Linked DNA regions of Ketobacter sp. MCCC 1A13808. The protein of the gene in region 2 interacts with the protein of the main gene of each other region in a pairwise test. Links are inferred from orthologs where the notes say so. Each region holds a gene or a part of one and is shown on either strand. Other genes may lie near its edges.

Region 1 (3,104 bases), on a different replicon or contig from region 2:
GTCGTTGATAATCGTGCATCACCATCCATACGCCGCCGCCGGCCGGGATCGCCGCCGCAAACAAACCGGCAATGTATTTCCAGTTTAGACCGGACAGAAACAAGACGATCAGCCCGGAGCTGGCAATGAGGATGGCGGTGCCCAGGTCCGGTTGTTTGGCAATGAGTAAAGTGGGTATCAGAATCAAAATGGTGGATAGCACCACCGGTTTCCAGCCCGGTGGCAATGCTCGTTCCGCCAGATACCAAGACAGCATCATGGGCACAATGACTTTCATTATTTCAGAAGGCTGAAAACGCCCCAGACCGGGTATAGCGAGCCAGCGTTGTGCGCCTTTGGCTTCCGTACCGGTGACCAAAACGCCGATGAGCAAACAAATGCCGATGCCGAACAACCAGGGTGTCCAGCGTTTGTAGACTCGTGGCGGAATGAACGCCAGCGTCATCATACCGGCAAAGCCGATGACCATTCGCACCATTTGTCGCAACATCGTATCCACGCTTTGACCACTGGCACTGTAGAGTACAAACAAGCCCACGGTGATTAAAACCAACAGGCCGCCAAGCAGTGGCGCGTCCAGGTGAATCGCCTGCATTATACCGACCCGGCGGGTGACCGGGGCCGAGGAATCCAGCTGATATTTAAAGTCCGACTGACTCATGGTTGTTGCACCGCGCGTGAAGTAGGAACGGCTGCATCTTCATCCAGTGAATGGAAATACGCATCCATGACCTGACGTGCAACCGGGGCGGCAGTGGATCCGCCGCCACCGCCGTTTTCAACCAGTACCGCTACCGCGATTTGCGGGTTGACCACCGGTGCAAAGCCGACGAACAGTGCGTGATCCCGGTGCCATTCCGTGAGCTTTTCAGCGTCGTATTCCTCATCCTGTTTGATGCCGAGCACTTGGGCGGTGCCGGTTTTGCCGGCAATGTCATAACCGGTCAGGTTTTTACTGATGCTGCGTGCTGTGCCGTGCTTGCTGTGCACCACATCGCGCATGGTCTGGATAATGCGGTCCCAGTTTTCCGGGTGGTTGAGTTTGATCGCCGGGCCTGCCTCCGGTTTGGGCTGTGGAATGCCGCCGATGGCTTTAACCATGCGCGGCTGTACCGGCACTCCGTGATTGGCCAGAATCGCAGTGGACAATGCCAATTGCAGGGGTGTCGCCAGCATGTAGCCCTGTCCTATGCCGGTGATCAGTGTTTCACCCGGAAACCAAGCCATATTACGGGTGGCTTTTTTCCAGAATCGCGAAGGCAGCAGGCCGGGACGCTCACTGGTCAGATCGATTTTGCTTTTATGGCCGAAGCCGAACGGTTCCATGACATCGTGAATTTTGTCGATGCCCATTTTGAATGCCAGATCATAAAAATAGGTGTCGCAGGACTGAACGATAGCGGTGTGCAGATCGACAACACCGTGGCCCCATTTTTTCCAATCCCGATAGTAGCGGGCGTCGTTTTCCAGCCGATAGAAGCCGGGATCATAAAGGGAAAATTGCCAGGTGGTGGTGCCACCGTCGACACCGCCCAGGCCAACAATCGGTTTAATCGTCGAGCCGGGAGGGTATTGACCTTGCAGGGCACGGTTAAACAGCGGCCGGGCTTTGGAGGTGTTCAGGTCGTTAAAAGTGGCGTAATCAATACCGGTGACAAACAGGTTCGGATCAAAGCCGGGCACGCTGACAAAAGCGAGTATGCCGCCGGTGGTCGGGTCCATGGCTACAACCGCGCCGCGCCGACCTTCCAGTGCTTTTACCGAGGCCAGTTGCGTGGGCAGATCCATAAACAGTTGCAGATTATCGCCGGGCACGGGGTCGGTGCGCTCAAGTACTTTGGTAATGCGGCCGCGGGCATCTGTTTCGATGGTCTGAAAGCCGACTTCGCCGTGCAGGCGCGGTTCGTAGAAAGCCTCGATACCGGTTTTCCCGATGTGTTCTGTGGCGCTGTAATTGGTAGCGTTAAGCTTTTTTAATTCACGCTCATTGATACGGCCCACATAGCCGACAGCGTGGGACAAGGGTTCTCCCAAGGGATAATGACGCACCAGATTGGCATCCAGGGTGACCCCAGGCAGAGAATGTTGGTTTACCGCAATGACTGCAATTTCCTGCTCCGTGAGTTTGAATTTCAGTGCTACCGGTGTAAAAGGGCGGCGGCGTTGTGATAGTCGGGTGTGAAAGCGGTCTATCTGGCTGTCCGTCAGCGCCACCAGTTTACTCAGCTCCTGAATAGTACCGTCTATATCCGGGCACAGCTCTTTGGTGATGCTGACCGCATAACTGGGGCGGTTGTCCGCCAATAATTGACCGTTGCGATCAACGATGAGACCCCGAGTGGGCGCAATTGGTTCGATAGTGACCCGGTTTTCATCCGATAGATTGCTGTATTTTTCATACTGCAGTACTTGCAGATACACCATCCGGGTGATTAATAGCAGGATGAATAGAATCACCAGAAAAATAGAGACCACTGCACGCCGGGCAAATACCTGGGTCTCCCGATAATAGTCTTTTAAGGTGATGGGCTTTGCCATAATGAACCGTGCGGTTACCTGTGGTAAGGGTGGCCTTTCAGAATCGACCAGGCCCGATAAAGTTGTTCAGCCACTAAAATTCGTACCAGCGGATGGGGTAGGGTGAGCGCCGATAATGACCAGCTTTCCTGCGCCGCCTGGCGACATCGGGTTGATAAGCCTTCCGGCCCCCCGATTAACAGCGAAATGTGTTTGCCGCTGTGCATAAGGAGTTCGAGGCGTTCAGACAGGGATTCGGTGGAGTGCGGTTTGCCGGGTACATCCAGTGTAATAACATGATCTTGCGGATGGATTGCCGCGAGCATTTGCTGTCCTTCTTTTTCGGTGATTCGCGCCAGGTCGGCATTTTTGCCCCGCTTGCCCGCAGCGATTTCCGTCAGCTCCAGTGTCAGATCCTGGTTTAGCCGCTTTTGGTATTCATTGAATCCCTGGTCTACCCAGGCGGGCATTTTTGTTCCCACTGCGATCAGGCGAATGCGCATTCCGATATCGGGTCAGCCTTGTCCTTGATTGTCGGGAGACATGCTCCAGAGCTTTTCCAGATCGTAAAAGCGGCGGGTGTCCGG
Region 2 (3,377 bases):
CATTTGCAGGTAGTGGCTCGACCGAATAGGCCTCTACTTTGTATCGATTTCCGCTACGACTGAGTTCAAGCAACTTCACAGAAGTTGAGCTGATATCGATACCTAATTTTGCGGTTGAAGCCTTCTTATTGAGGAAGGGCAGCATATCTTCCTGTCCTGTTTTGTCGTTCTACTGAAATTGTGAATTTTGTGCAGTTCTGCACACTTACAAAAACAATATGTCTAATTACATTAAATACCACAATATTAGAACGCGCAATTAGATCGCCCTAGATTATCGTCGTATAATTCACACTCTGAACAAAATTTTACCAATTTTAAAAACCCACTTTGACAAAGTTTGCGTCCAAAACATGCTGAAATCTCATCCAATCGTTCGCGTTACGCTATGGCTACTTTTACTGGCTTTTAGTGCAGGAATACTGATTTTTTCAGCAACCCTGCTTTACCTCGGCCCTAAACTGCCACCGGTTGAACAGATCCTTGAAATACAATTACAGACGCCTTTACGGATTTATTCCAGTGAACAGAAGCTAATTGCTGAATTTGGTGAGAAAAAACGTTCACCACTTCAATATTCAGAGATTCCTGAAGACTTTATTCAGGCAGTGCTGGCAGCTGAAGACGCTCGTTTCTTCAGTCATCACGGGGTTGATCTCAAAGGACTGGCGCGTGCGTCGTTGGAGCTGATTTCCACCGGCTCTATCAAAACCGGTGGCAGCACTATCACCATGCAGGTAGCCAAAAACTACTTTCTCACCCGCGAACGCACGTTTCTAAGAAAATTCAATGAGATACTTCTGGCCCTGGACATCGAACGCAAGCTGTCCAAAGAACAGATCCTGCAGCTGTATGTGAATAAAATTTACCTGGGTCACCGCGCCTACGGCATCCAGGCCGCGGCCCAGGTTTACTACGGAAAACCCGTGCAAGAGCTGAGTCTGGCACAGTTGGCCACCATTGCCGGACTCCCTAAGGCCCCCTCCGCTTTTAATCCGGTCACCAACCCATCCCGGGCCCACACTCGCCGCAACTGGATCTTGTCGCGCATGCTGGAGCTGGGCTATATCGATAAATCCGCCAAGGAGCAAGCCCAGGCCGAGCCCACCACGGCGGAGCTGCATGGCATTCCGGTGGAAGTCGAAGCACCGCACTTTGCTGAAATGGTAAGAAGGGACATGGTGGCGCGATTCGGGGAAAAAGCCGATACCGAAGGCTACCGGGTCTACACCAGCCTGAAAGCCGACTTTCAGAAAGCGGCCCACGAAGCCACGATCAAAGGCTTGATCGAATACGACCGTCGTCACGGCTATCGTGGCGAAGAAGCCAAACTGGAAATCAATCCTGAACTGGATACGCCGGAAACCCTGCAATCCCAATTGCGGAAGTTCCGAACGATCGACATCCTTGAGCCCGGCGTGGTGACCGCAATCGAAGAACAGTCTGCCACGGTACTCATCAAGTCTGGCGAAAGCGTAAACGTCCCCTTTGAGGGCATGAAATGGGCACGAAGTTATATCGACAATTTAGACCGCGGACCGGCCCCGAAAAAGCCGGAGGATGTGCTCGAGATCGGCGATGTCATTCGCATCATCAATGAGAAAGTGGAACAGAAAGACAGCAAGACGGGCAAAGTAACGACCGTGGGTGACTGGAGCCTGGCGCAGAAACCCATTGCCCAAAGCGCCATGGTCTCCATCGATCCTCACAACGGCGCCATTCTGGCGTTGATCGGCGGCTTCGATTTCCAAACCAGCAAATTTAACCGCGCGATTCAGGGGGGGCGCCAAGCCGGCTCCAGCTTTAAGCCTTTTATTTACAGTGCGGCTCTGGATTACGGCATGACGCCAGCCACCATTATCAATGATGCGCCGGTGGTATTTAAGGATTCCAGCCTGGAAAGCACCTGGCGGCCCGAGAATTCCGGCGGACGCTTCTATGGCCCGACCCGGCTCAGAAAAGCACTGTATCTGTCTCGCAACCTGGTCTCAATCCGGGTGTTGCGCCAAATGGGCGTGAAAAAGACCATCCGTTACGCCACTCAATTCGGTTTTAAAGCCAGCAAGCTGCCCAACAACCTGTCGTTGGCGCTGGGCAGTGCCGCTTTGACCCCTTGGGAAATTGCCACCGGCTATTCTGTTCTGGCGAACGGAGGCTTTATGATCGAACCCTGGTATATCGACTATATAGAAGATGAAGCCGGTAACCGGGTGTTTGAGAGCAATCCGGTTTTGGTTTGCAACGAACAATGCCAGCAAGAATTGGAATACGATCAGCTGCAAGCGCAATCCGATTCGGAGCTACCGGTTTCAGATCAAGCGGAGCCCAACAATACCGGAACGGCAGCGCAACCTGAGCCGCCAAAAGACAAACTGGACGCATTCGACGAAGACGCCCCGGAAGAGGCGACGACGCCTGAGCCCAAGCCGGTCCGCTACGCAGAACGCGTGCAGGATGAGCGGGTCAATTTTCTGATCACCAGTATGATGCAGGATGTGGTTAAACGGGGAACCGGTACCCGGGCGCGATCATTAAACCGGAATGACATTGCCGGTAAGACCGGTACCACCAATGACCAGAAAGACGCTTGGTTTTCGGGCTTCAATCGCGACGTTGTCGCCACCGTCTGGGTTGGCTTCGACCAGCCAAAAACACTGGGGCACAGAGAATATGGAGGCACAGCGGCTCTACCTATCTGGATTGATTATATGGCTGTGGCGTTGAAAGACTACCCGCAGTCTCCAATTCGAATTCCAGACGGCATCACGACTGTACGCATCGATCCGGAAACAGGAAAACGAGCCATTCCAGGGCAGGCCAATGGGATATTTGAATATTTCCGCGATGAAAATGCACCGGAGCAAAGTGCCGAGGAAGAGGTGCCAAATCCACACATGGAACAAGGCGAGTTGCCAGAACAACTATTCTGACAGCACGGACCACTCCAAACCAACGCCAATAAAAAGGCCGCTATTGATTACTCAATAGCGGCCTTTTTTAGCCTGCGTCTGAATCAATACTTTATATCGTCCAGTGTCATCAGCGGGTAATGAGCAGGATAAGGCCGGGTAGCAACACCGCTATCCACAGCCGCTTGCGCCACTGCCGCTGAAACCACCCCCAATAAACGCGGGTCCATCGGTTTCGGGATAATGTAATTGCGCCCGAACTCCAGCTCCACGCCATCATAGGCATCCCGAACCACCTGAGGCACTGGTTCTTTTGCCAATTGACTAATGGCGTGTACCGCTGCGATTTTCATTTTCTCGTTGATACGCGTAGCGCGAACATCCAAAGCTCCCCGGAAGATATAGGGGAAACCCAATACGTTATTCACCTGATTTGGATAATCGCTACGCCCGGTCGCCACAATAACA

Evidence for each region.
Region 1: the proteins of FT643_RS13330 (region 2) and mrdA interact in binary tests that used the Escherichia coli proteins (3 or more experiments, as listed by UniProt). The link is inferred for Ketobacter sp. MCCC 1A13808 from one-to-one orthologs.

What each region holds. Positions count from the first base shown.
Region 1 is NZ_VRKW01000007.1:193,979-197,082, reverse strand. The notes cover bases 99-2,959. They hold mrdA (penicillin-binding protein 2), read right to left. Parts: upstream 2,539-2,959; coding sequence 658-2,538; downstream 99-657. Other genes in these bases: rlmH (23S rRNA (pseudouridine(1915)-N(3))-methyltransferase RlmH), read right to left, coding at 2,553-2,959; rodA (rod shape-determining protein RodA), read right to left, coding at 99-661. Also shown: more of rodA, read right to left, coding at 1-98; more of rlmH, read right to left, coding at 2,960-3,020; rsfS (ribosome silencing factor), read right to left, coding at 3,033-3,104. UniProt on the Escherichia coli protein: Catalyzes cross-linking of the peptidoglycan cell wall. Responsible for the determination of the rod shape of the cell. Is probably required for lateral peptidoglycan synthesis and maintenance of the correct diameter during lateral and centripetal growth.
Region 2 is NZ_VRKW01000006.1:192,226-195,602, forward strand. The notes cover bases 8-3,141. They hold FT643_RS13330 (penicillin-binding protein 1A), read left to right. Parts: upstream 8-353; coding sequence 354-2,930; downstream 2,931-3,141. Other genes in these bases: FT643_RS13325 (pilus assembly protein PilM), read right to left, coding at 8-145; FT643_RS13335 (malic enzyme-like NAD(P)-binding protein), read right to left, coding at 3,014-3,141. Outside these bases: more of FT643_RS13325, read right to left, coding at 1-7; more of FT643_RS13335, read right to left, coding at 3,142-3,377. UniProt on the Escherichia coli protein: Cell wall formation. Synthesis of cross-linked peptidoglycan from the lipid intermediates.